Regions from separate parts of the Leisingera sp. ABM4_101 genome, predicted to be linked through region 2. Evidence: riboswitches for the same ligand, from Rfam matches in the RefSeq annotation. Region 2 holds a riboswitch; each other region holds the start of a gene.
What was found. A riboswitch is a leader RNA that binds a small molecule or an ion and turns the genes downstream of it on or off. The one in region 2 is predicted to bind thiamine pyrophosphate.

Region 1: linked by a shared signal. The riboswitch ahead of thiC (phosphomethylpyrimidine synthase ThiC) and the one ahead of thiD (bifunctional hydroxymethylpyrimidine kinase/phosphomethylpyrimidine kinase) in region 2 are both predicted to bind thiamine pyrophosphate.
Region 3: linked by a shared signal. The riboswitch ahead of thiB (thiamine ABC transporter substrate binding subunit) and the one ahead of thiD (bifunctional hydroxymethylpyrimidine kinase/phosphomethylpyrimidine kinase) in region 2 are both predicted to bind thiamine pyrophosphate.

Annotation. Positions count from the first base shown of each region.
Region 1 covers NZ_JBSWTV010000002.1:3,646,146-3,656,379, forward strand. The annotation lists gene bioA (adenosylmethionine--8-amino-7-oxononanoate transaminase) at 1-1,203, opposite strand, end outside; gene bioD (dethiobiotin synthase) at 1,200-1,841, opposite strand; gene ACXAEK_RS19005 (8-amino-7-oxononanoate synthase) at 1,838-2,977, opposite strand; gene bioB (biotin synthase BioB) at 2,977-3,954, opposite strand; TPP riboswitch at 4,169-4,297, shown strand; gene thiC (phosphomethylpyrimidine synthase ThiC) at 4,435-6,249, shown strand; gene ACXAEK_RS19020 (FAD-dependent oxidoreductase) at 6,246-7,214, shown strand; gene thiS (sulfur carrier protein ThiS) at 7,183-7,380, shown strand; gene ACXAEK_RS19030 (thiazole synthase) at 7,382-8,149, shown strand; gene ACXAEK_RS19035 (thiamine phosphate synthase) at 8,149-8,754, shown strand; gene ACXAEK_RS19040 (ThiF family adenylyltransferase) at 8,751-9,713, shown strand; gene ACXAEK_RS19045 (amidase) at 9,840-10,234, shown strand, end outside.
Region 2 covers NZ_JBSWTV010000003.1:49,184-59,417, reverse strand. The annotation lists gene ACXAEK_RS22195 (ABC transporter permease) at 1-193, opposite strand, end outside; gene ACXAEK_RS22190 (TenA family protein) at 190-846, opposite strand; gene ACXAEK_RS22185 (ABC transporter ATP-binding protein) at 846-1,571, opposite strand; gene tenA (thiaminase II) at 1,568-2,251, opposite strand; gene ACXAEK_RS22175 (ABC transporter substrate-binding protein) at 2,248-3,183, opposite strand; gene thiD (bifunctional hydroxymethylpyrimidine kinase/phosphomethylpyrimidine kinase) at 3,245-4,057, opposite strand; TPP riboswitch at 4,104-4,208, opposite strand; gene ACXAEK_RS22165 (AMP-binding protein) at 4,443-5,531, shown strand; gene ACXAEK_RS22160 (thiolase family protein) at 5,528-6,634, shown strand; gene ACXAEK_RS22155 (hypothetical protein) at 6,637-7,215, opposite strand; gene ACXAEK_RS22150 (nitroreductase) at 7,212-7,904, opposite strand; gene ACXAEK_RS22145 (biotin transporter BioY) at 7,894-8,451, opposite strand; gene ACXAEK_RS22140 (CbiQ family ECF transporter T component) at 8,453-9,067, opposite strand; gene ACXAEK_RS22135 (energy-coupling factor ABC transporter ATP-binding protein) at 9,042-9,770, opposite strand; gene ACXAEK_RS22130 (IS30 family transposase) at 10,096-10,234, shown strand, end outside.
Region 3 covers NZ_JBSWTV010000002.1:615,792-626,025, reverse strand. The annotation lists gene ACXAEK_RS04010 (LysR substrate-binding domain-containing protein) at 1-828, opposite strand, end outside; gene ACXAEK_RS04005 (SDR family oxidoreductase) at 925-1,629, shown strand; gene ACXAEK_RS04000 (DMT family transporter) at 1,732-2,667, opposite strand; gene ACXAEK_RS03995 (malonate--CoA ligase) at 2,762-4,264, shown strand; gene ACXAEK_RS03990 (cation efflux transmembrane domain-containing protein) at 4,359-4,991, opposite strand; gene ACXAEK_RS03985 (MerR family transcriptional regulator) at 5,065-5,481, shown strand; gene ACXAEK_RS03980 (AAA family ATPase) at 5,485-6,639, opposite strand; gene aroC (chorismate synthase) at 6,726-7,826, opposite strand; TPP riboswitch at 8,059-8,150, shown strand; gene thiB (thiamine ABC transporter substrate binding subunit) at 8,183-9,160, shown strand; gene ACXAEK_RS03965 (thiamine/thiamine pyrophosphate ABC transporter permease ThiP) at 9,136-10,234, shown strand, end outside.

The DNA of each region.
Region 1 (10,234 bases), on a different contig from region 2:
GAAGGGGCGCAGGAAGACGCCCATTTCATGGGCGCGCGCGTGGGCCTCGTCCGCCGAGACCCGGTGCTTCATTTCGATAACCCCGATGGCGCCCAGCACCCGCACGTCCGCCACATTGGGCAGATCGCGGGCCGGGGCCAGTTCGGCCTGCATCTGTTCGCCGATTGCCGCCACCGTGCCGCGCCAGTCCTGACCCGTGAGCAGGTCCAGCGAGGCCTTGGCGGCCGCGCAGGCCAACGGATTGCCCATGTAGGTCGGCCCATGCATGAACAGGCCGGGATTGCCGCCGCCGATGCCTTTCGCCACCCGGTCATTGGTCATGGTGCAGGCAAATGAGATATGGCCGCCGGTCAGCCCCTTGCCGAGGCAGATGATGTCCGGCTCGACGGTGCAGAAATTGGTGGCGAACAGCTCCCCAGTGCGGCCGAAACCGGTGGCGATCTCGTCGAAGATCAGCAGGATGCCCAGCTCGTCGCACAGGGCACGGGCCTGGTTCAGATATTCCGGATGATAGAAATACATGCCACCAGTGCCCTGAACGACGGGTTCTAATATGAAGGCGGCGATCCTCTCGGCGTTGGCTTCCAGCACTGCGCGCAGCTCACCCAATCCGTTCTGCGCCGGGTCGTCCACCCAGTCCTCGTGGATTCGGACCGGCGGGCGGGAGACAAAATGCTGCACGCTCAGCGCGCCCTGGAACAGGTGGTGCATGCCGGTGTCCGGGTCGCAGACGCTCATCGCCTTCCAAGTATCGCCGTGGTAGCCGGAGCGGATGGTGGCAAACTCCTTGCGCGCCGGCTGGCCAATGGCGTGCTGGTACTGCACAGCCATCTTCATCGCCACTTCGACCGAAACCGAGCCGCTGTCGCAGTAGAAGATACGGGTGAGGCTTTCGGGCGTGATTTCCAGAAGCTTGCGGCCAAGGTCGATGGCCGGGTCATGGGTCAGCCCGCCGAACATCACATGCGGCAGGGTGTCGAGCTGTTCGTGGATTGCCTTGGTGATCACCGGGTTTTTGTGGCCGTGCATCATGCACCACCAGGACGACATGGCGTCGATCAGACGGGTGCCGTCGTCGAGCGTAATATAAACCCCCTCGCTTTCCTTCACCACAAATGTGGGCCCCGGTTTGGCGACGTTGGTATAGGGGTGCCAAAGGTGCTGCTGGTCGAATTCCAGCTGGCTGAAGTCTGCCGCGCTCATGCCGTCTCTCCTTTGGCCAGCGCCTCCTCGATCAGGTCCACCCGGATGCTGGCCTGAAAGGCCACCGCCAGCGCGTCGGAGGTCAGCTCCACTAGCACCGGCAGCCGCCCCAGATGCGCCACTTGGCCGAACTGGCAGATGGTTTCCTCCACCGCCGGTTCCGCGTCGCCGATGAAAGCAACGCCCACAACGGTGCAGCCCGCATCCCGAAGCGCTTTCAGCGACAGCAGCGTGTGGTTGATCGTCCCCAGCTGCGTCCGCGCACACAGGATCACCGGCGCTCGCCAGCGGGCGACGAGGTCGAGATACAGCATCTCACGGTTCAGAGGCACCATCAGCCCGCCTGCCCCCTCGGCCACCAGCACGCCATCGACTTTAGGCAAAGACAGCGCATCCGGGTCGATCTCCAAACCCTCGGCCTCCGCCGACAGATGCGGCGAGGCGGGCAGCTGCAGTAGGTAGCCCTCCGGCAATGCCCGACGGCCCGACAGGCGGGCCACTGTCTGGCTGTCGGTCTCCTCTTCCAGGCCCGATTGCACCGGCTTCCAATAAGCTGCGCCCAGCGCCTGCACCAGGCCGGCGGAAAAGATGGTCTTGCCAATGCCGGTGTCGGTTCCGGTGACAATCAGCGCGCTCATGCTGCACTCTCCATTTCCCGGGCGAGGTCTTCAAACATCCGGGTGATGACCCCTGCCGCCGTATTCAAAGTGATCGACAACCGCAGCCGCGAAGTGCCGCGGGGCACCGTCGGCGGGCGGATGCCGCGGATGTCATAGCCGCGGGCCTGCATCGCAGCGGCCAGCGCCATGGTGCGTTTGTCGTCGCCAATCACCACCGGCAGGATCTGGCTTTGAACCCCCTCCAGCCCGCAAAGGCGCTTGGCCTCGCCTTGGGCATGGGTGATCCCCTGCCAAGCCTGTTCCCGACGGCCCGGGTTCTGCTGAAGTTCCTGCAAGGCCGCCCGCACCAGTGCCGCGTTCAGCGGCGACGGGGCAGTGGCAAAGATAAACCCGCGGGCCTTGTTGATCAGCGTCTCGATCAGCACCCGCTGACCGCAGATCAGCGCGCCCGAGGCGCCCAGCGCCTTGCCGCAGGTGTGTAAGGAAAGGACGTTGGGGCGGTGGGCGATGCCTTGCGCCAGTCCGCGACCCAGATCGCCGAACACACCCGTCGAATGGGCCTCGTCCACCACCAGAACAGCACCGGTGACATCCGCCAGCGCAATAAGCGTCTCCAGCGGGGCGAGGTCTCCATCCATCGAATAGACCGCCTCAACCGCGATCCAGACCTGGCCTGCGCCGCCTGACGAGCGCCAGTCCTTCAGCACCCGCGCAGCGTCTTCCGCATCGCCATGGGCAAAACTGCGCGTCTCAGCCCGGCCCAGCCGCATCCCGTCATGGGTGCTGGCATGGATCAGCGCGTCATACAGCACCAGGTCGCCCTGCTGCGGCAGGGTGGAGAAGATCGCCTGATTAGCGTTGAAGCCGCCGCCCATGAACAGTGCCGCCTCAGTGCCGAAGAACTCCGCAGCCTCCGTCTCCAGCAGCTGGTGTTCCGCGTCATTGCCGCGCAAGAGGCGCGAGCCGCCTGCCCCAACCGGCACCCCGCGGGCCAGCGCATCGGCAGCGGCGGCACGCAGCACATCGCTGCCTGCCAGCCCGAGATAGTCATTGGAGGCAAAGTCATAACCGTCCCGCGGCATCAGCTGCCGGTAGCGCCCGCGCGAGCGCAGCGCTTCCAGCGATTTCTCATGCCTCGGAAAGGCGCTTGCCATCAGCGGCTGCCGTCGCAGCCTGCCGCCATCGCGGTGATGCCCAGACGGTCGAAGAGCTGCTGGTCCTTGTCCTCTTCCGGGTTGTCCGCGGTCAGCAGCGTGTCGCCCACAAAGATCGAGTTGGCACCGGCAAAGAAGCACATTGCTTGCATCTCGTCCGACATGTCGGTGCGGCCTGCGGACAGGCGCACATGCGATTTCGGCATCAGGATGCGGGCCAGCGCCACGGAGCGGACGAATTCGATCGGATCCAGTTTTTCGACATCGGCCAGCGGCGTGTCGGCAATCGGGATCAGCATGTTCACCGGCACCGAATCCGGATGCTCCTCCAGCGTTGCCAGTGCCAGCATCATGTCGATGCGGTCCAGCTGCTGCTCGCCCATGCCGACGATGCCGCCCGAGCACACCTTGATGCCTGCCTCGCGCACCCGGTTCAGGGTGTCGATACGGTCGGCAAAGGTGCGGGTGGTGATGATCTCAGAGTAGTAGCGCTCGGAGGTGTCGATGTTGTGGTTGTAGTAATCGAGACCGGCATCCCGCAGGCGGAACACCTGCTCTTCGTCCAACATGCCAAGGGTCATGCAGGTTTCCATGCCAAGATCCTTTACCCCCTGCACCATCGCCTCCAGCGCGGCCATGTCGCGGTCCTTGGGCGAGCGCCAGGCGGCGCCCATGCAGTAGCGGGTCGCGCCGCCTTCCTTGGCTTTCTTGGCCTCGGCGATCACCCGCTGCACTTCGATCAGCTTGGACGCCTGCAGCTGGGCGCCGTTCCTCGCCGACTGGGAGCAATAGGCGCAATCCTCGGCGCAGCCGCCGGTTTTGATGCTGAGGAGCTTGGATTTCTGCACCTGGTTGGGGTCGAAATACTGCCGGTGCACGCTGTGCGCCTGGAACAGCAAGTCCATGAAAGGCTTGTTGTAAATCGCTTCCGCTTCCTCGCGGGTCCAGTCGGTGCGGATGGGTGCAGCGTCCAGCATGCTGTCTCCTGTTCTCGTATACCTGACGGCCATGCGCGGATGGCGTTGCGGCGTTTTATAGATAATTTCAATGCCGCCGATCAAGCGCCAAAGCCGCGCTGCAGCGATTTGCCTCAATTCGGCACCAATATCGCCCGTAGATCACTGATATTAAATAAGAAAAATAATCTACAAAATTTTCAGTTGACGGAAGGCCCGCGCCTCCCCTACCCCTAAAGCCTCGCAGGGGAGTCCCGCCCAAGGGACTGAGAGGCGTCATGGTGCGGGGCATCCCGGACCGGCGGCGCGACCCTTTGAACCTGACCCAGTTGATACTGGCGTAGGAAGCAAGAAGCATGGCGCGGCGCCCCGGCCCCAACCCGTGTTTCGGACAGGCAGCATGCGTGCACCGGCCGTACACCGGCTGTACACCCCCCTGCCCGTTTTCCTCCGTCCCGGCTCAATTGGTGTTTTTGAACCGAAGGCCCGTAGGAACACCAGATGAACGTCCCCAACCCCAAGATCACCACCGGCGCATTGCCCGCATCGCGCAAGATCTACGTCAGCGGCGAGGTCCATGAGGACATCCGCGTGCCGATGCGCGAGATCGCCACCCACCCCACCGCGGGCGAGGCGCCGCTGCCGGTCTATGACAGCTCCGGCCCCTATACCGACCCCGATGTGCTGACTGACATCCGTGAGGGTCTGCCACAGCTGCGCCGCCAGTGGACCCTCGCCCGCGGCGACGTTGAGAGCTACCAGGGCCGCGATGTGAAGCCCGAGGACAACGGCTTTGTCGAGGGCGACCGGCTGGTGCCGGAGTTCCCGGTGAAACCTGCGCCGTTGCGCGGCAAGGACGGCAAGGCGCCGACCCAGCTGGCCTATGCACGGGCAGGCATCATCACGCCGGAGATGGAATACGTCGCGATCCGCGAAAACCAGCTGCGCGAGCTGTCGCCCTGCCATGCAAACCGCGACGGCAATGACTTTGGCGCCAACATCCCGGACTACGTGACGCCGGAATTCGTGCGCCAGGAAATTGCCGCGGGCCGCGCCATCATTCCCGCCAACATCAACCACCCGGAAATCGAGCCGATGATCATCGGCCGCAATTTCAAGGTGAAGATCAACGCCAATATGGGCACCTCTGCCGTCACCTCCTCGATGGAGGAAGAGGTGGACAAACTGGTCTGGGCGATCCGCTGGGGCGCCGACACGGTGATGGATCTGTCCACGGGCCGCAACATTCACAACACCCGGGAATGGATCGTGCGCAATTCGCCGGTGCCGATCGGCACCGTGCCAATCTACCAGGCGCTGGAGAAGGTGAACGGCATCGCCGAGGACCTGACCTGGGAAGTGTTCCGCGACACGCTGATTGAGCAGGCGGAACAGGGCGTCGATTATTTCACCATCCATGCGGGTGTACGGCTGCACATGGTGCCGATGACGGTGAACCGGGTGACGGGGATTGTCTCGCGCGGCGGCTCAATCATGGCCAAGTGGTGCCTGCATCACCACAAGGAGAGCTTCCTCTACGAGCATTTCGAGGAAATCTGCGACATCTGCCGCCAGTATGACGTCTCCTTCTCGCTTGGCGACGGGCTGCGCCCCGGCTCCATCGCGGACGCCAATGACGAGGCGCAGTTTGCCGAGCTGGAAACCCTCGGTGAACTGACCAAGACTGCCTGGGCCAAGGACTGCCAGGTGATGATCGAAGGGCCGGGCCATGTCGCCATGCACAAGATCAAGGAGAACATGGACAAGCAGCTGGAGTGCTGCCACGAGGCGCCGTTCTACACGCTGGGGCCGCTGACCACTGACATCGCGCCGGGCTATGACCACATCACCAGCGGTATCGGTGCGGCGATGATCGGCTGGTTCGGCTGCGCGATGTTGTGTTACGTGACGCCGAAGGAGCACCTGGGCCTGCCCGACCGGGACGACGTGAAGACCGGTGTGATCACCTACAAGATCGCCGCCCATGCTGCCGACCTCGCCAAGGGTCTGCCGGGCGCCCAGCGCCGCGACGATGCGCTGAGCCGGGCGCGCTTCGAGTTCCGCTGGGAGGACCAGTTCAACCTGTCGCTGGACCCGGACACCGCGCGCGAATTCCACGACCAGACCCTGCCGAAACAGGCGCATAAGGTCGCCCATTTCTGCTCCATGTGCGGGCCGAAATTCTGCTCGATGCGGATCAGCCACGACATCCGCTCGGAAGCGCAGAAAGAGGGCATGGAGGCGATGGCCGCCAAGTTCCGCGAGGGCGGCGAGCTGTATGTGCCTGCTGCCGAAGCTGCGGAACCGGCGGAATGATCACCATCGCAGGCGCGGGCCTTGCCGGTCTCGCCTGCGCCTATGAACTGGCGCAGCGCGGGGCGGCAGTCACCGTCTATGAGAGGGGCGAAACCCCCGGAGACAGCAGCGTCGCGCGCTTTGCGGGCGGCATGCTGGCGCCCTGGTGCGAACGCGAAAGCGCCGAGGAGGAGGTGATCACCCTCGGCAGCCGCGCCTTCGATTGGTGGGCCAAGGTCACGACCGTCCACAGGCGCGGCACGCTGGTGGTGGCGCCTGCCCGCGACCGGGCGGAGCTTACCCGCTTTGCCCGCCGCACCACCGGTCACCGGGGTGTGGACGGGGTGGAGATTGGAGAGCTGGAACCGGCGCTGGCGGGACGGTTTGCGCAAGGGCTGTTCTTTGAGCAGGAAGCGCATCTGGACCCGCGGCGGGCGCTGCGGGACCTGAGCGCCAAGGTGCAGGAACTGGGGGTCGGGATCCGCTATGGCGCCCCCGCCCCGGGCCGGGTCACGCTGGATTGCACCGGGATGGCGGCGCCGCTGCCCGGATTGCGCCCGGTGCGCGGCGAGATGGCTATCCTGCATTGCCCGGAGGTGGAGATCCGCCGCACTCTGCGCCTGCTGCACCCGCGGATGCCGCTGTACCTCGTGCCGCGCGGCGACGGGCATTTCATGATCGGCGGCACCATGATCGAGAACAGCTCTGACCGCGCCATCAGCCTGCGCTCGCTGAGCGAGCTTTTGAGCGCGGCCTTTGCCCTGCACCCGGGCTTTGCCGAGGCCGGCGTGGTGGAAACCGGCGCGGGCCTGCGCCCGGCCTTCCCCGACAACCTGCCACGGCTGACTGATCAGGACGGCACGCTTTACCTCAACGGGTTGTACCGCCATGGCTTCCTGCTGGCGCCCGCGATGGCGCAGCAGGCCGCAGACCGATTATTACCGGAGACCACGGATGAAGATCATCGTAAACGCCAAACCGCATGAGGTGACGGGACCCACTCTGGCCGCCGCACTGGAGGAGCTGGGGTTTACCAGCCCCGCTGTCGCCACGGCGCTGAACGGCGCCTTTGTCGCCCGCGGCAAGCGCGGCGATGTGCAGCTGGCCGAGGGCGACCGGCTGGAAGTTCTTGCGCCGATGCAGGGAGGCTGAGATGCAGTTCTACGATACAGAGATCACTTCGCGGCTGCTGCTGGGCACGGCGCAATACCCCTCCCCTGCCATTCTGGCAGAAGCCATTGAAGCCAGCGGCACAGAGATCATCACCGTGTCCCTGCGCCGGGAAACCGCAGATGGCTCCGGCGCCGGCTTTTGGCAGAGCCTGCGCGGCGCCGGCTGCCGCATTCTGCCCAACACGGCGGGCTGCCATTCGGTGCAGGAGGCGGTGACCACTGCCCATATGGCGCGGGAGCTGTTCGGCACCCCTTGGATCAAGCTGGAGGTGATCGGCCATTCCGACACGCTGCAGCCGGATGTGTTCGGGCTGGTGGAGGCCGCGCAGGTGCTGAGCAGCGAAGGGTTCCAGGTGTTCCCCTATACCACCGATGATCTGGTGGTGGGCGAAAAGCTCTTGGACGCGGGCTGCGAGGTGCTGATGCCCTGGGGCGCGCCGATCGGCTCCGGCCAGGGGATGCGCAACCCGGATGCGCTGCGGGCGATGCGGGCGCATTTTCCGGAGGTGCCGCTGATTGTGGACGCCGGCATTGGGCGCCCTTCGGACGCGGCCCAGGCGATGGAGCTGGGCATGGATGCGGTGCTGCTGAACACCGCGGTGGCCAAAGCAGGCGCCCCTGCGGGCATGGCCCGCGCAATGGCGCTGGCGGTTGAGGCCGGGCGGCTTGGCTATGAGGCCGATCCGATGGAGCGCCGCGACATGGCGGTGCCATCGACCCCGGTTCTGGGCCTGGCGGAGTTTGCATGATGGAGCGTTTTTACCTGATCGTGGGCCATGTGGCCCGGCTGGAGCTGCTGGTGCCGCAGGGGGCCAGGCTGGTGCAGCTGCGTATCAAGGACGCGCCGGAAGGTGAGGTCCGCCGCCAGATCGCCCGGGCGCGGGATTTCTGCGCGGTGCATGGGGCGCAGCTGGTGGTGAATGACTACTGGCAGGCGGCGCTGGATCTGAACTGCAGCTTCGTGCATCTGGGGCAGGAGGATATGGATACCGCCGATTTCGCCGCCCTGCGCCGCAGGGGCGTGCGGTTCGGCCTGTCGACCCATGACGAGAGCGAGCTGGAGCGGGCATTGTCGTTTGACCCGGCCTATGTCGCCTTGGGACCGGTCTATCCGACGCTTCTGAAAAAGATGAAATGGGGCCCGCAGGGGCTGGAGCGGGTCGCGCGCTGGAAGCGGATGGCGGGAAAGACCCCGCTGGTTGCCATTGGCGGGCTGACCCCGGAGCGGCTGCCGGGGGTCTTCGCCGCGGGCGCAGACAGCGCTGCGGTGGTGACAGACATCCAGCTGGCAGACGACCCCGAGGCCCGCACCCGGGAATGGGCTGAGGCCTGCCGGGCCCGGGAAGACGCATGAGCCGCTATGCCCGCCAGATGATCCTGCCGGAGGTCGGCGCGCAGGGCCAGGACGTGCTGGCCCGCTCCCATGTGCTGGTGATTGGCGCCGGGGGGCTTGGCTGCCCGGTGCTGCAATACCTGGGCGGCGCGGGTGTCGGGCGGATCACGGTGATGGATGGCGACCTGGTGGAGGAGAGCAACCTGCACCGGCAGGTGCTTTATGCCATGGAGGATCTGGGGCGGCCCAAGGCCGAAGCGGCCCGGCGGCGCCTGCTGGCTGCCAATCCGAACCTGGATGCAACCGCCCTGGTCCAGCCGCTGGATGCCGCCAACGCGCCAAGGCTGGTGGCCGGAGCGGATCTGGTTGTGGATGCGGCAGACAGCTTTGCCGTTTCCTATATCCTGTCGGACGAATGCCTGCGGCAAGGCAAGACGCTGATCTCTGCCTCTGCCCTGGGCCAGTCAGGTTATGCCGGAGGCTTCTGCGGCGGCGCGCCCTCGCTGCGGGCCGTTTTCCCGGATCTGCCGGCACGGGCGGCGACCTGTGCAACCGCTGGCGTCATGGGACCGGCCGTGGGCATGATCGGCGCACTGCAGGCGCAGCTGGCCCTGAAGGCGCTGCTGGACCATCAGCCATCCCCCAAGGGACAGCTGTTCATCTTCCGGCTGGAAGACCTGCAGCTCAGCAGCTTCCGCTTTGACGGCGCGGAAGAACCGGAACAGGCTTTGCCCTTCATCGCGCCCCGGCAGGTCACACCCGCGGACACCGTGATCGAGCTGCGTGATGCGGCTGAGGCGCCGCAGCTGCCGCTGCCGCAGGCCCGCAGGATTGCGCGCGCGCAATTGCTGGCCGCCGGCCTGCCGCGCACAGGGCGTATCGTGCTGTGCTGCCGAACCGGGTTGCGCGCCTGGGGCGCAGCATCGGACCTGCATCTGGCGGGGTACCGCAATCTGGCGCTGATGGCCGCAGGAAACTGAAACCGGCACCATGGCGCAAGTCGCTGACAGGCGGTTTTGAGGCCGGTTTCAGGAAGGAGACTGCCCGGAAGGCTTTCTAACTTGGTGCCCAGAACCTGTGCCAATTGCTTCCGGGAGCCACTTCGCATGACCGATATTCTATCTCTGAGTGCTGTGGAATTGGCCCGGCAGATCCGCTCCCGCAGTCTGAGCGCTGCCGAAGTTCTGCACGCCCACCGGACACGGACCGAAGCGCTGGAACCCGCTGTCAACGCCTTTGTCACGCTGGACTGGGAGGCCGCTGAGGCACGCGCGGCGGAACTGGATGCGCTGGCCGCTGCGGGGCGGTTTGCAGGCCCCCTGCACGGGCTGCCCATCGCCATCAAGGACTGTTTCGAAACCAAAGGCCTGCGCACGACCTGGGGCTCCAGGAGCTTTGCCCGGCATGTGCCGGACTATGACGCCCTGCACGTTGCCCGGCTGCGGGCGTCGGGCGCGGTGATCATTGGCAAGAGCAACACGCCCGAATTCACCTTTTCCGG
Region 2 (10,234 bases):
CCAGGCCCAAAAGCACCTCGGCAGCGGTTACCGCCGTGTGTTCCGCGATGATCCAGCGATGGATCCACCAGGTTTCTGCCACCAGGGCCGGGCCTGGCAGGATAAAGCGGGGCAGCCCGGTCAGGCTGACCACCGCCTGCCACAGCAGGAGCGCAGCGGCGGCTGAGGCGAGGCCGGCCTTCCAGCCTGTCATCGTGCCACCGGGAACCCGGCCCAGGCCGCATCAAAGAAGGCACGCTCAAGTTCCACCGCGCGGGTGAACAGGCGGGTGGCCTCGGCCTGCGCTTCCGGTTCCAAGGCGGGGTAGGCTGCGTCCAGCTGTGCCCTGAGGTAGGCCACGACGCCTGCGAAGCTCTCGCCTGCGTGCAGGGTGATCCATTCGCCCAGCCAGAACGGCAGGTCCGCGGCCTGGTCCTCAACTGGGGCGGCCCAGTCCAGATAGATCCATTCAGCCACCACCAGGACCGCCAGCATGTTGGTATAGCTGCCGGACTGGCGGGCCTCGTCCATCAGGGCCTGGAAGGCGCGGGTTTCCGGTGCCGGCTGCTGGCCGCTGGAAGGCACGCCCAAGGCGTTGAGGCTGCGCAGGAAATAGGTGTCTTCCGGTCCGCAGATCAGGCCGAGGAACCGGGCGCCGGGCACCACGTCGGCCAAGCTGGGGCCATGGGCGACGGCAGCGGCCAGAAGGCGCACGAAGCCCTCGACAAAAAGGTAATCCTGCTGCAGGTAGCCGGCCATCTTGTCCCGGTCCAGCGAGCCATCGGCCAAGGCATCAGTGAAGGGATGGCGGGTCGCTGCGTGCCAATCGTCACGGCAGGTAGCGCGGAGCTGTTCGGTGATACTCATCAGTGGCCCTTTCTGAGAAGTGTGAGGAGACCCGCCTGCACCTTCATCACTTGCGGCGCGGCGGCGGGCCGGGGCAGGGGGATTTGCGGGGCAGGAACATCAGTTAGCCCCTGCACTGTCAGGATTTGGATTGAATGGCCCATGCGGGCGGCTTCGCCCGGGTCGTGGGTGACCAGCAGAACAGTACGGTCCTGCAGCAATTCGGCGGCAAGATCCTGCATGTCAGCCCTGGTTTGCGCATCCAGTGCAGAAAAGGGTTCGTCCAGCAGGATGACGGGTTTGTCTTCCATCAGGGTGCGCGCAAGCGCCACCCGCTGGCGCTGGCCGCCGGACAACGCGGCAGGTTTCTTGTGCGCATGGTCTGTCAGCTGCACCCGTTCCAGCAGATGCTGCAAACGGGCAGGGTCGCCCTTGCCGCCGCGCAGCCTGGCGCCGAGAGCGATATTCCGGGTGACGGTGGCCCAGGGCAGCAGCAGGTCGCTTTGTGCCATGTAGGCCACGCGCGGGGCGGGATCGGAGCCGTCCGACGCAGAGATCGTGCCGTTAAAGTCCGCCCCTGTCCGCAGCCCGGCGATCAGCCGGAGCAGGGTTGTCTTTCCGGTGCCCGAGCCGCCCAGAATGCAGGTCCACTGTCCGGCGGGCAGATCCAGTTTCAGCGGCGCAAACAGCCGTGCGCCGCCGATGCTGGCACTGCCCGCAACAGTGATCCCGGGCGCCGGCGTCATGGTTCCAGGCCCATCTGCCAGAACCCGGCCTCAAGTTCTGTGGCAGTGGAGAATGCCCGGCACAGGGACTGCCAGACCGGCAACTGGTCATAGGCTGTCCCCAGCCGCCGTTCCAGGGCGCTGTCCAGCAGGATGCCGGTATCGCGGCAAACCTGCTGGTACTCTGCCCCGGCATAGGTGCCGATCCAGGCGCTGTATTTATCGCTGGCGGCCTCTTGCGACAGCCGTGCGCCGATTTCGCCGTACCCCATGACGCAGGGGGCAAGTGCAGCCAGCAGGGTCAGGAAATCGCCGGAGTAGCCCGCCTCCAGCACATAGCGGGTATAGGCCAGGTTGCCGGGGCGTTCGGGGGTGGTGAACAGTTCCTCCTGCGGGATGCCTGCCTCTGCACAGATGCTGATATGCAGCTTCATCTCCACGCTGATCAGCGCGTTGACTGTGGCCGAGGCGGCCAGCATTTCCACGTGGGTTTCGGCCTTGACCACCGCCAGCGCCCAGGCGCGGGAGAAGTGGACCAGGAACACGTAGTCCTGACGCAGGTAGTGCAGGAAGGCTTCGCGCGGGAGCGAACCGTCGCGCAGGCCTTCGACAAAGGCATGGCGGGTGTAGTCGCGCCACAGATCGCCAGCCGCCGCCCGCATCAGCCCGAAAGCGCGGCCATAATCCGGAGCCGCGCTCATTTCGCGGTCACGTCGATGGTGATGGCCTCCACCGCATTGGTGCTGCTGATCATGCCTTTTTCTTGAAGGAACGCCTCGAACCGTTCATAGCGGCCGGCGTCAAACCCGGCCGGGCGCAGCGCAAAGCGGGGCAGGGTGTCGGTCCAGGCGCGGGCGTTCAGTTCATCTTGCAGTTCAGGTGACGTGCCCGAGAAGATTTCCCAGCTTTTCTGCGGGTTGTTGACGATGAACTGGGTGGCCTTTTCGGTTGCCGCCAGGAAGCGTTCAACCTTGCCTGCGTCCATGGTTTCGGGATTGGCAACATAGATCAGCTCGTCATAGGAGGGCACGCCTTCCTCCTCAATATAGAAGCAGGTGCCGGGGCGGCCTTCGATGTCCATCTGGTTCAGCTCGAAGTTACGGTAAGCCCCGATCACCGCATCGACTTGGCCGCTCATCAGCGAAGGCGACAGGGAGAAGTTCACGTTGATCATCTCGACGTCGTCCAGGGTAACGCCGTGCTTGCCCAGAACCGTTCCAAGGACAGCCTCTTCGACACCGGCAACAGAGAAGCCGATCTTCTTGCCCTTCAGGTCGGCGGGGGATTTGATCGGGCCGTCCTCCAGGACAAGCAGGCAGTTGAGCGGGGTGGCAACCAGGGTTCCGACCCGTTTCAGCGGCAGGCCTTCGTGGATCTGAAGATGCAGCTGCGGCTGATAGGAAACCGCCAGATCGGCCTGGCCGGCGGCCACCAGGCGCGGCGGGGCAGAGGGGTCTGCAGGCGGCACGATCTCCACCTCCAAACCCTGTTCGGCAAAATACCCCTGTTCCTGCGCTACGATGACCGGCCCGTGATCGGGGTTGATGAACCAGTCCAAAAGCAGGGTCATCTTGTCCTGGGCTGCGGCGGGGGTAGCGGCCAGAAGGGCAAGTACGGTTGCAAGTCTTTTCATGGAAGGCGTTTCCTTTGTGTTCACATGCGGGGGGCGAAGGGTGTTTGGCCGGCCGGATCTGTCAGCGGCAAGCGGCAGGCCATTGGCGGTGGAAGTGGTGGACAGGGCCGTGGCCTTGGCCCACCCCAAGCCCGTCAGCGGCAGCAATTGCACCTTGAAGGTAGGCGTGGGCTTCGGTGGCGGCCTGGGCCAGCGTTAGGCCTTTGGCAAGGCCCGCGGCAATGGCAGAGGACAGGGTGCAGCCGGTGCCGTGGGTGTTGGCCGTCAGCAGGCGCGGGGCGGTGAATTCGGCGATGACACCGTCAGCCGAGATCAGAAAATCATGGCAGGTGCTGCCGGTGCTGTGGCCGCCTTTCATCAGGACAGCCTTGGCGCCCGTGCGGCAAAGAGCTAGCCCCTGCGCGGCCATCCTGTCCGGATTGTCTGCGGGTGCCTCGTTCAGAAGGGTTGCGGCCTCCGGCAGGTTGGGGGTCAGCAAGGTTGCGCGCGGCAGCAGTTCCCGGCGCAGCGTGTCCACGGCCCCCTGCGCCAGCAGGGCGTCGCCGGATTTTGCCACCATCACCGGGTCCAGGACAACCGGGCCAGGATAGTCCGCGATGGCTTTGGCGACGGTTTCGATGATCTGCGGCGTGGCCAGCATGCCGATCTTAATGGCGCGTACATCCAAATCGCTGAGTACCGCATCGATCTGGGCGGCGACCACATCCAGCGGGATCTCATGCACCGCCGTGACCTGACGGGTGTTCTGGGCAGTGACTGCGGTGATGACGCTGGCGCCATACACTCCCAGCGCCGACACGGTCTTGAGATCCGCCTGGACCCCGGCGCCGCCGCCGCTGTCGGATCCTGCAATAGTCAACGCAATATGGGCCATTGGCACCCCCCCCAAAAAATTAAGGGCACCGCATACGGAATACGTCTTCAGGTTTGAGACCGTTCCCTACGCCGGTATTGCCCGGATCAGGTTCGATGGGTTAGCGCATCAGCGCCTCTCAGCCCCAAACGGGGCACCCCAACGGTTGCAGGCTGGATAGCAACGCCGCTGCTTTCCGTCAACGCCGCGCAGGGATGGCGCCGTTTTTTCCAGCCGCACCGCTGGTCATTGGGTGAAAAATTCAGTTGGATGGCACCGTCCCGGCTGCAGGCCGCCGGGCAGGAGAAGGCCAGAAAGGAAGCGCGCTGCCGTGGCAGGAGATGAGGATTGTTTTCAAGTTGCGCCATCTGCACGCGTCCTGACGCCAGAGGCTGCGGGTGTTGAAGTGCTGTTGAGGTGCATCGGCCGCAAAATACCGTTCCGGGCAGGGCCGCAGGCTTCCAGGCCGCTGCAGGACGGGCCGGGCGAAAAGCAGCGGGTCTATTGCGAAAGCTCCGGCTCGACTGGAGCGCCAAAGCTGATCCGCCGCCGCCCGGCCAGCTGGCGCGCCAGCTTTGCTGTCAATGCGCGGCTGCTGGCGGCAGGGCCGCAGGATGTCTATGCCGTGCTTGGGCATCTGGGGCATTCGCTCAGCCTGTATGCGGCAGTGGAAGCGTTGCATCAGGGTTGCGGGCTGGCGGTTTTGTCCAGGCAAAGCCTAGTGCAGCAGGCCGCCGCGGTCCGGCAATTCGGGGTGACAGTGCTATATGCGACGCCCAGCCAGCTGCGCCTGCTGACCGGCGCAGCCAAGGGCGTTTTCGAAGGCGTCAGGCATGTGATGTGCGGCGGTGGCAAGCTCGATGAGGCCCTGCGCAATGCCCTGGCGGACCGGTTTCCGGGGGCGCAGGTGCTGGAGTTCTTTGGCGCGTCCGAGACCAGTTTCATCTCTGTATCAGATGGCAGCACGCCGCCAGGATCGGTGGGCAAGGCCTATCCCGGGGTTGAAGTGCGGATTGGCGGTGGCGGCGCGCCGGGGGAGGCCGGGGAGATCTGGGTGAGAAGCCCGTATCTGTTTGAAGGCTATGAAGGAGGCAGCAGCGATCTGACGGCCTGGGACGATGGGTTCCTGTCAATCGGGGAAATCGGGGTGCTGGATGCTGGCGGATACTTGTACCTGCGGGGGCGGCGCAGCCGTATGGTGACGGTCGCGGACCAGAACGTTTTTCCTGAGGCGGTCGAGGCAGTTCTGCTGGCGGAACCCGGTGTTGCTGCTGCGGCGGTGCTGGCGCTGGAAGATCCGCTGCGCGGGCACCGGATCGTGGCGGTGGTGCAGGGCGGCGGCAGCGGGGCCGCACTGCGCAAGGCCTGCCGGGCTGCCTTGGGAGACGCTGCTGTGCCGCGGGAAATCCGCAAGACAGACAGGATGCCGCTGCTGCCGGCCGGGAAGCCGGACCTGCAGCGTCTTGCCCGGATGTGGCAGGAGGGGGTGCTGTGAGCCGGAGTTTTATAATCGCTGCCTGCCGCAGCGCGGTTGCGCCGCGCAATGGCGCTTTCAGGGCCTGTCTGCCGCATGATTTGGCGGCGCCTGTGATCAAGGATGTGCTGGCCAGGGCAGGCCTGGCACCGGAGCAGGCAGGCGAGCTGGTGCTGGCAAATGCCCTGGGAGCGGGGGGCAATCCTGCCCGTATTGCCGCCCTGGCAGCGGGGCTGCCGGAGCGTGTTGCGGGCCTGAGCCTGGACCGGCAATGCGCGGGCGGGCTGGATGCGGTGATCCTTGGCGATGCGATGATCCGTGCTGGGCTGCATGATGTGGTGATTGCCGGCGGTGCCGAAAGCTATTCCCGCCGCCCGGTCCGGATGCACACCTTTGCCGATGGCCGCCCGCCAGAGGCCTATGATCAGGCGCTCTTTACCCCCTGGCCGGACCGCGACCCTGGCATGGCGGAAGCGGCAGAGGCGCTGGCGCAGCAGCTGAAAATCAGCCGCGATGACCAGGACGCCTGGGCGCAGGACAGCCATGCCAAGGCCCTGTCTGCAAGACCGCGGCTGGCAGCAGAGATCACCCCGGTTGCAGGTCTTGGCCAGGATAGTTTCAGCCGGGCACTGGCACCCCGGCTGTGCGCGCGGGCCCGGCCGGTTTGCGGCAGCATCACTGCAGCGAACATGGCCGTTGCTGCGGATGCCGCGGGGTTTGTGCTGATGGTTTCGGAAAAGATCGCCCGGCGGCATCCGGGTCCCGCTGCAGCTGTGCTGGCTGGTGCCACCCTGGGCGCGGATCCAACGCAGCCGGGTCTCGCACCGGTCCCCGCTGTGGCTGCGGTGCTTGGTCAGGCTGATTTGACGCCGCGCGATCTTGCCGCGGCGGAGGTCATGGAGGCCTTTGCGGTTCAAGCCATTGCCTGCCAGCAGGGGGCGGGACTGCCGCAGGAGATTGTCAACCGGCACGGTGGCTCCCTGGCGCGCGGCCATCCGATCGGGGCTTCGGGCGCGATCCTGGCCGTGCGGCTGTTCCACGACTTGGCGGCGGGCGGCGGCACCGGCCTTGCGGCCATCGCATCCGCCGGCGGGCTGGGCAGCGCATTGCTTTTGCAGGCCTGAGCCTAGGGCAGTTTGCGGATCCGGTCGCTGGCGCGGATTTCGCCATCACCCACGATCCGGCACAGCACGCCGCGCAGGCGCAGGGGACGGTGCGGCCGGTGATTGATCCAGGCAAGGCTTTCGGCGCCGTAGCGGTCGCGCCATTTCACACAGGCCGTGTTGAACTTATCCGAAACCTCGACCACTGCGCTGCCGATTTGCAGCCGGGTGCCAACAGGCATGCTGGCTTCGCTCAGGTCCAGATCCGCGACGATCGTGTCGCCTGGATGCACTGTGTTCTTGCGGTCGCGCCAGCACAGGTCCACCACCCGCTTGGGCAGGATAGACACCTGGATCCGCGGGTCCGGGCTGCCGTCGGACAGTGTCAGCCACGGGGCTTTCAGCCAGCGCTCCCCTTCAATGCCGCGGGCTGCCGACAGCTGGAGGCTGGCAGGGAAGACACGCTCGCCATAGCCGGGGCGGAAGCACAGGGTTTCGATTGCCGCGCCGTCCTTGGGGGCCGCCAGGATGGCGGGCAGCGCCGCGTCGCATTCGGCGCGGGTGACGGGGTGCGGTCCTGGATCTGCAGAAGCCATGGTCATGCGGTGTCCTCGTTTTCAAAGCCGCGGAAGGTTGTGAAAGCGTCCAGCGGCTGCCGTTCCGTGCGGAACTGGTTGACTGCGGCCTGGCGATCCGGGTGGCCCAGGGCAATGCCGCAGACCACAAGTTCCTGTTTCGGCAGTTCAAGATGGCGATGGACAAGCCGGCCGTAGTTGGCCAAGGCACCGATCCCGGTAGCCCCGAGACCGTGGCTTTCTGCCGCCAGCAGAAAGCTCATGATGGCCATGCCAAGGTCCATGAAACACCCTTTGCCCATCCGCCGGTCGATTGTGGCAACCACCCCGACAGGCGCGCCGAAGAAGGCGTAGTTGCGGGCAAATTGCTGCCGCCGCCCGGCAAGGTCGCGGCGGCCGATGCCGAGGGAAGCATAAAGCGCATATCCGGCCTTGCGCTGCCTGTCCTTCAGCTCAGCGGGCATTGGGCTGGGAAAATAGGAATATTCGCTGTCCGCAGGGCGGTTTTCAGCGGCGGCCTGCGCCAGTTCCGCGGTCAGCGCAGACAAGGTGGCGCCGGACAGCACGTGAAAGGTGCCGGGCTGCAGATTGGCGCCGCTGGGGGCTTGCCGGGCGGCGGCGCAAATCCGCTCCACCGTGGCGCGGCGGACCGGGGCGCTGGTATAGGCCCGGACCGACCGGCGGTTTGACAGGAGTTGTTCGAACTCAGGCAGCATAGGCGCGCGACAGCACGCTGGAGGGGCGGGCCTTGTATAGCGCACCGGTGATCAGGCCGGCCAGAACCGCCTTGATCAGATCGCCGGGCATGAAAGGCGCCATGGCGGTCAGCAGCGCTTCGCCGAAGCCCGCGGGCTTCATCACCATGTAATAGGGGACCGCCACCAGGTAGAGCGCGCCGATGCCGCCCGCGACGGCGGCAACTGCAGCGATGACGGTGACATTGCCGGATGTCCATTTCTCCATCACCAGACCGGCAGCAAAGGCCGCAACCGGGAAGCCGTAGTAAAAGCCGGCCCAGGGGGTGGTGAACACGCCCAGGCCGCCGCGGCCGCCTGCCAGAAGCGGCAGGCCGGCAGCCACTAGGACCACAAACAGCAGCACTGCCAGCGCGCCGCGTTTGGCGCCGAGCACGGTTCCGCACAGCATGATCCCCATGCTTTGCGCGGTGATCGGAATGCCGCTGGCCAGGGTCAGCTTGGGCACCAGGCCCAGGGCAGCGATGAGCGCTGTGAACAGCGCGATGAGGACGACATTGCGTTCCATGTCAGGTCTCCTTGGTTTCCAGGATGCCGCCGCGGGCGCGCAGCGCTTCGGCCAGGTGGTCGGCATCGTCCAGAGCGAGCAGGGTGAAAGGGACAACCACCCGCCAGCCGGGACGGCGCGGCGAGCGGGCGCGCCAGGCCTCAGTAAGGCGCTGGCCGTTGTTGATGAGGGTTGGCAGGATGCGGATCACCAGGGCGATTGCCAGCTCCAGAGCCCGCGTGTTCAGGCCGAGCCGGCGCAGCGGGGCGGCCAGCCAGCGGATGACCTCGATCATCTCGCTTAGGGCAGTGGTCATGGTGACCAGGTTGGCAAGTCCGACCGCGGTCAGCAGGCGCATTATGATCTCTGCGCCTTCGCTGTAAGTTGCGGTCGCCACATGCCAGATGGCGAGAATGGCCAGAAAGGGCCACAGCACTTGCAAACGCACCATCCCGGTCCGGAAAAACTGCAGCCCTGGCAGCGCGTAGAGGCCGCCCATCAGCAAAAGGGCAGCCGCAAGCAGCCGCAGATCAGAGATCAGAAAAAGGGCAAAAGTTGCCGCTCCCAATGACGCCAGCTTGGCGCAGGCCGGCCAGCTGTGCGCCCGTGTCCTAACCGGAGAGGTGAGCGAGATCATCGGCATCCCCCTGGCAGTGCATTGCGTCCTTGTAGGCAGCCATCACGTTTTCCTGCGGTCCGGCTATCCGGACGCTGCCCTGGTCGATCCAGACCAGATGCGCGTAGCCAGCCAGGTCAGACGGGTCGTGGGTGATGTGCAAAAGGGTGCCTTGATAGAACTTGAGATACCGGTTGAGCTGCGCCTTGGTCGGTATGTCCAGTCCTGCAAAGGGTTCGTCCAGCACCAGCAGCCGGGGCGCCATGGCGACCACCGCCATCAGGCAGACCAGGTGCTTCTGGCCCTGCGACAGGGTATTGATGTAGGCCTGTTGCCAATGGCCCAGCCCAAACCGTTCAAGGACGGCGGCGCTTGCAGCAGCGGCCTCGGTCTTGCTGAGCCCTTGCTGTTCCAGGCCAAAGGCGATTTCTTCACCGACCGTCGGGAAAATGATCTGATGTTCCGGGTTCTGGAACAGGATGCCGACTTCCTTCAGTGCCGCGCGCCGGTCCTTGGCCAGATTTTTACCGTTGATCCGCACCGTGCCGGATGCCGGCACCGCCAGACCCGCGATCAGGCGGGCCAGTGTCGACTTGCCGGAACCGTTCCGGCCGACGACGCCGATGCGCCGCTCGCCAAGCGTCAGGCTGAGGTCCCGCAGAACCTGCTTGCCCTCTATGGAGAAATCCACCTTTTGAATTTCAATCCGGCTTGGCGTGGTCACAGCCGCATCCTTTGCCTGGTTTCCGTCAGGACCGGCAACCGCAGCTGCGGCTCCGGCCAATTCCTTGGCGCGCAGCCATGGACCGGGAACATGCAAAGTGCAAGTAAATTTAAATCCTGGCAGCGCGCGGGCAGGGTTTCAAGGAAACGTGTCAGAATGCGGCACCGTCTGGTTGCGCAGAAATAGGGGGCAAGGTGAAGCAAGATGGCGGCATCGTTCTGTTTTATCATAATACAGATTACAGATGATATTATGCCGCTTTGGTGGATTCACAAACGAAGTGCAAATTCTGTACGAATACAAAGAGTTGCATGGAGTATGAAGAATGGGAAGCCACTACTGTCACCTGAAGCTGGTTGAACGACGCAAGCTCGCTAAGTGGCTTGAAGCCAAAATGCCGATAGCGGAGATCGCTGATCGCTTGGGCCGCGCGCCCTGCACGATCTACCGGGACATCAAGCGGA
Region 3 (10,234 bases), on a different contig from region 2:
CAGCAGCCAGTCAACTACTGTTTTGGCCCGGCCCTGTGTGCTGGGCCAAAGCACGTAGAACCCCTGATCTCCCAGGCGCGGTGCCTGCCAAAGGATTTCCAGCGGCTGGCCGCCCAGGAAAATCCGCGGCACCAGCGCAATGCCCTGACCGTTCATCGCCGCATCCATCGCCAAGGCGGTCTGGTTGAATTGCAGGATCCGCCCTGTTGCCGCCAGCCCGTCCTGCCGCAGCAGCAGGTCCCAGTGCCGGTGCCCGTCCTGGATCAGGGTTTGCGCCGCAAGATCCGCCAGTTCAGGCTGATTTCCCGCTGTTAGAGCCGCATCTGTCCTGGTCACTGCTACCAGATCCACCAGCGATAGAAGGGCAGAATTCAATCCGCTTTCCTGCGGTTTGCCGCCCTGGCGGATGGCGATGTCGATGCCGTCGCGCTTGAAATCGGTCAGGCTTTCCTCTGCCACGATCCGCAGGTCGATATCGGGGTGGCGGGCCTCGAACTCCGGCAGGCGGGGCACCAGCCATTTCGAGGCAAAGGAAGGCGGAACCGACAGCGTCACCCGCTGCACGGCGGGGGCCAGCTGGTCCGTTGCATCGCGGATCAGCATCAGCGCCTGCTGGACCGGGGCGTGGTAGCTGCGCCCTGTGTCGGTCAGCGTCAGGCCGCGGGCATGGCGGTGGAACAGCTTGTGGCCCAGATCGGCCTCCAGCCGCCGCACCTGCTGCGCCACGGCGCCCTGGGTCAGGTGCAGCTCCTCCGCAGCGCGGCCGAAATTCAGGTGGCGGGCAGCGGCATCGAACATCCGCAGGGCATTGAGGTTGGGCAGGCGCATCGCATCTCAGCCAGTAGTTTTCCTACAGTCTGGCGCGATGAGACATGATTGGTCAAGCGCGGCTTGAACCGCCATCCTGAGACCAAGCAAAGGAGTATGGATATGACTAAAGTTGCCCTTTTCACAGCCGCTGGCAGCGGCATGGGCGCAGATGCCGCCCGCCATCTTCACGCACAGGGGTATGAGGTTGCGATCCTGTCCTCCTCCGGCAAGGGAGAGGCGCTGGCGCAGGAGCTTGGCGGGGTGGGCCATACGGGCTCCAATTTGGAGCAGTCTGATCTGCAGGCGCTGGTGGACAAGGCGATGGAGCGCTGGGGCCGGATCGACGTTCTGGTCAACTCGGCAGGCCACGGTCCCAAGGGCGACATCATGGAGATCAGCGATGACGACTGGCATCTGGGGATGGAATATTACCTGATGAACGTGATCCGCCCTTCGCGGCTGGTGGCGCCGATCATGGCGGCGCAGGGCAAGGGGTCGATCATCAATATCTCGACTTTTGCGGTGTTCGAACCGGATCCGCTGTTTCCGACCTCCGGCGTGTTCCGGGCCGGGCTTGCGAGCTTTACCAAGCTGTTTGCCGACAAATTCGCGGCCCAGGGCGTGCGGATGAACAATGTGCTGCCGGGGTTCATCGACAGTCTGCCGGAGACCGAGGACCGCAAGGCGCGGATTCCGATGGGCCGCTACGGCACTGCCCGTGAAATCTCCGCGCTGGTGGCCTATCTGGCCTCGGATGATGCCGCCTATACCACCGGGCAGAATATCCGTGTGGATGGTGCCCTGACCCGCGCCATCTGACCTGTTCCACCTGGACGCAGGCGGGGCGCCCGCCCCTTCAAATGAGGGCGGGCGCGTCGCCCTGGCGGGCTCCAGCCGCTCAAGAGCCCTTTGCAGAGCCTGTTATCCGCCCTTTGGGTCGATCATTGGCTTGGCCTTGCCGCGCTGCAGGCCCAGCCGGTGCTCGCGCCAGATCACCAGCGCATTGCCGGCAATCACCAGGGCCGCGCCTGCCAGCATCACCAGCGTCGGCCATTCCTCGAACCAGACATAGCCGATCACGATGGCAAAGATCATCGAGGCATAGTCATAGGGCGCCAGCATCGAGGCGGGTGCAAAGCGGTAGGAGGAGGTGACCAGGATCTGCGCCACCCCGCCGACCAGCCCGGCGCTGATCAGCAGCGCCGTGGTTTGCGCATCCGGCATCACCCAGCCGAAGGGCGCGGTCAGCAGCGCCAGGCCCGAGGCGGTCAGCGAGAAGTAGAACACGATCGCCGCTGTGTGTTCGGATTGCACCATCCGGCGGATGTGGATCTGCACAAAGCTGCGGGCGATTGTCGCCGCCAGCACCAGCATCACGCCCAGCAGAGCGCCGTCGCCGAGGTCCCCGCCCAGGCGCGGCCAGATCATGATCATGACCCCCAACAACCCAACAGCCACGGCTGAAATCCGGACCATCCGGATCTTTTCGCCGAGAAACAGCGCTGCCAGGATCAGGGTGAAGATCGGGGTGGCATAACCGATGGCGGTGACCTCGGGCAGCGGCAGCAGCGCCAGCGCCATGAAGGTCATCCCCATTGCCGAGGTGCCCACCAGCCCGCGCCACACGTGAAACATCGGTTTGCGGGTGATCAGCCCGTGCCGCAGCTCGCCGCGCATCGCCAGCCAGGCCACGATCACCGGAATCGCAAAGAAGGAACGGAAGAACACCGCCTCGCCCGCCGGCACGTGCTCGGAGGTGGCCTTGATGATCCCGGAAAGCGCGGTGAACAGCGCAATTGCCGTCACCTTGAGCAGGATCGCCAGCATAGGCCGATGCGATGTTAAGGATTTTGCCATGGCGCGAACCTGCGCCCCCGCGCCGCAAAGATCAATGGCTTGATTTCAGCCTTTGGCCGCGCGCAAATGGCGCCGCAAGATGAAGGAGCCGCCGATGTATGACGCCAACCACCTGATCCGCCAGCTGCGCGAGTCGTCCCTGGGGCGCGAGGATGATGTCTTTGCCCGGCTTCCCGATGGCAGCACGGTCAGCTTCGGCGCGCTGTTTTCCGGGGCCGAGCGGATGGCGGCGGCATTGGCCGCGCAGGGCGTGCAGCCCGGCGACCGGGTGGCGGTGCAGGTGCAGAAGACCATTCAGGCGATTGAGCTGTATCTGGGCACAGTCATGGCCGGCGGTATCTTCCTGCCCTTGAACACCGCCTACACCGGGCCGGAGGTGGCCTATTTCATCGGTGATGCGACACCGCGCGTGATGGTTTGCGACCCGGCGCGGCTGGAGGAGATCAGCGCCGTGGCAGGCGCGGCGCAGGTGCTGACGCTGGACGCCATGGGGCAGGGGAGCTTGCGCGATCTGGCAGACGGGCAGGGCGGGTTTGCGGCAGTTGCCCGGGAGCCCGGTGACCTGGCTGCGATCCTTTACACCTCGGGCACCACCGGGCGGTCAAAGGGGGCGATGCTGAGCCACGATAACCTCGCCTCCAATTCGCTGATGCTGCGGGAGTACTGGCGGTTCACGGCGGAGGACGTGCTGATCCACGCGCTGCCGATCTTCCACACCCACGGGCTGTTTGTGGCGACCAATGTGGCGCTGTTTGCAGGCGCCCGGGTGGTGTTCCTGCCGGGGTTTGATGGGGATGCTATTCTGAACGCGATGCCCAACGCCACCGCGCTGATGGGGGTGCCGACGTTTTATACCCGGCTGCTGGCGGACGCGCGCCTGACCCGGGAGCGTGCGGCGAATATGCGCCTGTTTATCTCTGGTTCGGCGCCCTTGCTGGTGGATACGCATGAGCAATGGGAAGCGCGCACGGGCCACCGCATCCTGGAGCGCTACGGGATGACCGAAACCAATATGAGCACCTCGAACCCTTACGATGGCGAGCGCCGGGCCGGTACCGTCGGCTTCCCGCTGCCGGGGGTCGAGGCGCGGGTGATGCAGGACGGTGCAGAGGTGTCTGCTGGAGAGATCGGCGTGCTGGAGGTGCGCGGGGCCAATGTTTTCCAGGGCTACTGGCAGATGCCGGAGAAGACGGCGGAGGAACTGAAGCCGGACGGCTGGTTCATCACCGGCGACATGGCCAAGATCGACGCGGATGGCTATGTCACCATTGTCGGGCGCGAGAAGGATCTGATCATCACCGGCGGCTTCAATGTCTACCCTAAGGAAGTGGAGAGCCTGATCGACGATCTGCCAGGGGTTCTGGAAAGCGCGGTGATCGGCGTGCCGCATGCGGATTTCGGCGAGGGGGTGGTTGCGGTGGTGGTGCCGGAAGGTGACGGCACTAGTGCGGAGGCGATCACGGCGGCGCTGTCGGGGCAATTGGCCAAGTTCAAGCAGCCCAAGGAGATCATCCTTCTGGACGCCCTGCCGCGCAACACCATGGGCAAGGTGCAGAAGAAAGCCCTGCGCGAGGAATACGCAGGGCTGTTTGCTTGAGGGGCAGCGTCCGGCCCGGCGGGGAGGGCGTGTAGCGCCCGCCCCGTGGGGGGCGGGACGGGCGCTGCCCGCGCCGCATAGCGGCGCAGGCGGGTTAGTGAGCGTGGGCATGCGCCTCTTCCTCGCGCCATTCCCGCACCGCTTGCACCAGGATCTGGAACGCAGAGCTGAGGAACAGCCCGCCCATGATGCCGGCCACAATGAGGTCCGGCCAGCCGGTGGCGGTGCCCCAGACGCCAAGCGCCGCAATCATCACCGCCACATTGCCAATGGCGTCATTGCGCGAGCACAGCCAGACCGAGCGCACATTGGCGTCGCCGTCCTTGTAACGCGCCAGCAGCATGACCGAGATCAGATTGGCCGCCAGCGCCATGAAGCCGATCACTCCCATGATCTGCGCCTGCGGCACGCCAACGTAAAACACCTGATAGATAGTGGAGCCAAACACCCAGGTGCCCATCAGCAACAGGCTGATCCCCTTGCCCAAGGCGGCCAGCGCCCGGGTGCGTAAGCTGGCGCCGATCACCGCCAGTGAAATACCATAGGTCAGCGCATCGCCCAGAAAATCCAGCGCGTCTGCCTTCAGCGCCTGGCTGCCGGACATTTGGCCCGCCCCCATTTCCACCGCAAACATGCCGGCGTTGATGGCGATCACCAGCCAAAGCCTGCGTTTGTAGTCGTCCGACACCCCGTCGAACCTTGCGTTGTGATTGCAGCAGCCTGCCATTGCTCTTGTCCTCATTCCTGATTCGAGATCAATGTAGGTGCTCTAGTCACTAGAGCTTCAAGAGGTTCTTATCGTGTTTTCCATCGGTGCATTGTCCAAGGCCACCGGCGTCAAGGTGCCCACCATCCGCTACTATGAGGAAATCGGCCTGCTGCCGCCGCCGGGCCGCAATGCCGGCAACCAGCGGCGTTACGGGCAGGACGGCATGGATGCGCTGGGGTTCATCAAACACGCCCGTGACCTTGGCTTTCCGCTGGAGGATATCAAGTCGCTGATGGGGCTGGACGGGCATTTGGGCGATGACTGCGCCGAAGCCGACCGCATTGCCCGCAGCCAGCTGGCCAATGTCCGGGACCGCATCCGCAAGCTGGAGCAATTGGCCTTGGAGCTGGAGCGGATCAGCAATCTGTGCAACGGCGGCAGCGGCGGCTGCTGCAAGGTGCTGACGGCGCTGGGCGACCACAGTCAATGCGCCGGTGATCACGGCTGAGCGTCAGCGTTTCGGCCAGCTCCAGCGCGGCGGCTCCAGCTCGTCAATGCGGGTTTCACCAAATTCCTTCTGCAGGACTACGGACAGCGCCCCCGCGTCCTCCAGTTCCCGGGCCAGATGGCTGTTGTGGGAGACCACGATGATCTGACTGTCGCGGCTGGCGCGTTTGACCAGCCGTGCCAGCGGCGCAATCAGATCCGGGTGGAGGCTGGTTTCTGGTTCGTTCAGCACCATCAGCTCAGGCGGGCGCGGGGTCAGCAGCGCGGTGGCCAAGAGCACATAGCGCAGGGTGCCGTCCGACAGCTCCGCCGCCGACAAAGGCCGCAAGAGCCCGTGCTGCTGCATCTCCACCGCAAACAGCCCGCCCTGCAGCGAGACATCGACGCTGGCGCCCGGGAAGGCATCTTCGATGGCTGCGTCAAAACCCGGCCCGTCGCCGATTTCCCGCAGGGTAGCAATGGCGGCGGCCAGATCCGATCCATCCCCCGATAATGCGGGGGTGCGGGTGCCGACGGCGGGGCGCCGGGCTGGCGAGTCCCGGTCGGTGCGCAGGCTGTCATAGAAGCGCCAGCCACGCATCCGTTCGCGCAATGACAGCATTTCCGGCGCCTGCACCGGGTCGGCGGCATGGGTCATCATGCTGTCAAAGGGACGCAGGTCGCGCGACAGCTCCACCCGCCGGCCGCTGCCGTCCCGGCCCGTCACAACCGCGCCGCGGCGCTCGGCAATGCTGTTGGCGCGGCCCAGGCTTTCGCCGACCCAAAGCGCTTCGGATTTGATTTCGGGATCGTTGCCGAACATCGTCCGCGGCACCGGCGCGGGCAGGCCAAGGTCGACCGCATATCCGTAGTCTTCTGCCGAAAACCCCAGCTTTAGAGCCACAGCTCCCTTGCGCCGAGTGCCCTCAACGGGAACTTCGCCGCGCTTCATGCGGGCGCTGATGTGTTCCGGGCCGGCCCACAGTGTCGACTCCAGCCCGCCCTCACCTGCCAGTGAAGCGATGGCCCTGCCCTGGGCCACCTCCGCCAGCAGCCGCAGCGAACGGTAGAGCGAGGATTTGCCTGCCCCGTTGGCGCCGCTCACCACGGTGAGCTGCTCCAGCGGCAGGGTTGCATCGCGGATCGAGCGGTAGCCGGAGATGGCCAGGGTAATCAGCATGGCGAAGGACCGGATGTGAAAAGCGCTGTGCAAAACCTGCTTGGTTTTGCAGCGCTTCGCAACAGGTCCCGTCAGGCATCAACTGTTCAGCCGATATGGCCCTGGTTTTCGCCGATCTGGCCGCGGTGCAGCAGCAGGTGGTCCAGGATCACGCAGGCCATCATCGCCTCTGCCACTGGCACCGCGCGGATGCCGACGCAGGGGTCGTGGCGGCCCTTGGTGATCACCTCGGTCGCGGAGCCGTCCTTGCGGATCGACTGGCGCGGAGTGAGGATCGAGGAGGTTGGCTTTACCGCAAAGCGCACCACAACATCCTGCCCGGTGGAAATGCCGCCGAGGATGCCGCCGGCGTGGTTGGAGGAATACTCGGGTCCGTTTTCGCCCATGAAGATCTCATCGGCGTTTTCCGAGCCCTTGAGGCGCGCGGCATTCATGCCTTCGCCAATTTCCACGCCTTTTACAGCGTTGATCGACATCATCGCGGCGGCCAGGTCGGTGTCCAGCTTGCCATAGACCGGCGCGCCGATGCCTGCGGGGACATTGCGCGCGACAACTTCAACAACTGCCCCGACCGAGTCATGCGCCTTGCGCAGGGCTTGCAGGTAGTCTTCCCATTCCTGCACTGCGCCTGCGTCGGGGATCCAGAAATCATTCTTCTCAATTGCGTCCCAGTCGAACCGGCTGCGGTCGATCTCCAGCTCGCCCATTCGGGTCATGTAGCCCTTGATCTCCAGCCCGGGCGCCAGCGCCTTGATTGCTTCACGTGCAACACCGCCGGCCGCCACCCGCGCCGCGGTCTCGCGTGCGGAGGAGCGGCCGCCGCCGCGGTAATCGCGGTTGCCGTATTTCTGGAAATAGGTGATGTCGGCGTGGCCCGGGCGGAAGGTCTGGGAAATCTCGCCGTAATCCTTGGACCGCTGGTCGGTGTTCTCGATCATCAGCTGTACGGGCGTGCCGGTGGTCATGCCGTCGAACACGCCGGACAGGATCTTGACCGCGTCCGGCTCATTGCGCTGGGTGGTGTTCTTGTTCTGGCCGGGACGGCGCTTGTCGAGCCACTGCTGCAGCATTTCCGGCGCCAGCGGCACGTTCGGCGGGCAGCCGTCGACGGTGGCGCCAAGCGCAGGCCCGTGGCTTTCGCCCCAGGTGGTGACGCGGAAGAGGTGTCCAAAGCTGTTCATCGACATGAGGCGCGGTCTCCTTTGCGGGACGTGCTTAGCGGGCAGGGGCCTGTGCCTCAAGCGGATTCCTCTGCGGCAAAGGCGAGAGGGGGCGCTGCCCCCGCCGCCTGGGGCGGCTCCCCCGGGATATTTTCTGCCAGAAGAACACGGGATCGGCGCGGGCAGCGGTCCAGTTTGCATGGACCGTAGGTCCTGACGGGGCTTTGGCTTGTCTTTGCTGCGGCTGGGGCATAATGTTCGCGCCACCTCGGGGTGCGCGCAGGCGCTGAGATGACACCCGTTGAACCTGAACCGGATCACACCGGCGGAGGGAAGGTACTGGACAGCCTCCACCCTTGCCCAAAGCCGCAAAGGAGGATGGCATGAAACATCTTGCATTTGCAGCGGGACTGCTCGGCGCCTCGGCAGCCTTTGCCGAGACGCCCGAACTGGTCGTTTATACCTATGACAGCTTTGTTTCCGACTGGGGGCCGGGGCCTGCGGTGGAGAAAGCGTTTGAGGAAGTGTGCGGCTGCGACCTGAAACTGGTTGGAGCGGGCGACGGTGCTGCGCTTTTGGCGCGGGTCAAGCTGGAGGGCGCGCGGTCGGACGCGGACGTGGTGCTGGGGCTGGATACCAACCTGACCGCGGCGGCCAAAGAAACCGGGTTGTTTGCAGAGCATTCGGTCAGCGCCGAGTTTGCGCTGCCGGTGGAGTGGAACGACGCGACCTTTGTGCCTTATGACTGGGGCTACTTCGCCTTTGTGCACAACGCTGATGCCGCAGCGCCCGCGGACTTCAAGGCGCTGGCCGCCAGCGACACCAAGATCGTCATTCAGGATCCGCGCTCCTCGACCCCCGGCCTGGGCCTGCTGCTGTGGGTCAAGGCCGCCTATGGCGACGAGGCGCCGGAGATTTGGAAGGGCCTCTCTGACAACGTCGTGACCGTAACCAAGGGCTGGTCCGAGGCCTATGGCATGTTCCTGGAAGGCGAGGCCGACATGGTGCTCTCCTACACCACATCGCCCGCTTATCACCTGATTGCCGAGGAAGACGGCTCCAAGGCGGCAGCGGCCTTTGACGAGGGGCATTACATGCAGGTGGAAGTGGCCGGCAAGCTGGCGAACAGCGATCAGCCGGAGCTGGCGGATCAGTTCCTGGCCTTCATGGTGTCGGACGCGTTCCAGTCGATCATCCCGACCACCAACTGGATGTACCCGGCGGTGACCCCGGCGGCAGGCCTGCCGGAAGGATTCGGCACCCTGATCGCGCCGGAAAAATCGCTGCTGCTGAGCGAGACGGAAGCGGCAGAGGTGCGCGATGCGGCGCTGGGCGAATGGCTGGACGCGCTCAGCCAGTAAGCGCCTTTCCCGGTATCAGCGCTGCCTTTTTGGTGGCTGCGCTGATATTGGGGACGTTGGGGGCTGTTGCGCTCAGGGCTGAGGCCGGCACAGGGTTTGGCGCCAGCGACTGGGCCGCGCTGCGGTTCACCCTGACCCAGGCGAGCCTGTCGGCGCTATTGAGTGTTGGCCTCGCCATTCCTGTCGCCCGCGCGCTGGCGCGGCGGCGGTTTCCGGGGCGGCGCCTGCTGATTGCGTTGTTGGGCGCGCCCTTCATTCTGCCTGTTATTGTGGCCATCCTAGGCCTGCTGGCGGTCTTTGGCCGGGCGGGCTGGCTGAGCCAGGGGCTGATTTCCCTAGGGTTAGAGCCTGTTCAGATCTACGGACTGCACGGGGTGGTGCTGGCGCATGTGTTCTTCAATCTGCCGCTGGCGACGCGGCTGATCCTGCAGGGCTGGCAGGAGATCCCCGCCGAACGCTTCCGGCTGGCGGCGCAGCTGGATGCCGGGCCGCTGGCGATGTGGCGGCTGCTGGAAGGGCCGATGCTGCGGCGGGTGGCGCCAGGGGCGCTGGCGGTGGTGTTTGCCATTTGCCTGTCGAGCTTTGCGGTGGCGCTGACCCTGGGCGGCGGGCCGAAGGCGACGACCATTGAACTCGCCATATATCAGGCCTTTCGTTTTGACTTTGACCTGGGCCGCGCGGCGCTGCTGTCGGGTATCCAGCTGCTGCTGACCGGTGCCGCCGCGATGGTGGCGCTGCGGGTGTCGGCGGGTGAGGGCTTTGGTGCGGGCCTGGACCGGGCGGTGCGGCGCTGGGACGGGCAGGGCGGCTTGGCGCGCGGTTTGGACGGGTTCTGGATTATCCTGTCCGCGGCGTTTTTGCTGCTGCCGCTGGCGGCGATTGTGCTGGCGGGGATGCAGGGGCTGACAGATTTGAACAGCGGTGTTTGGCAGGCGGCGGGCAACTCCATTCTGGTTGCCGCGCTCAGCACCGTGATTCTGCTGATGCTGGCCCTGCCGATGGCCGCTGCGGCTGCTGCCGGGCGTAGCGGCATGAGCGAGCTGTCGGGTATCCTGGGGCTTGCGGCCTCGCCGC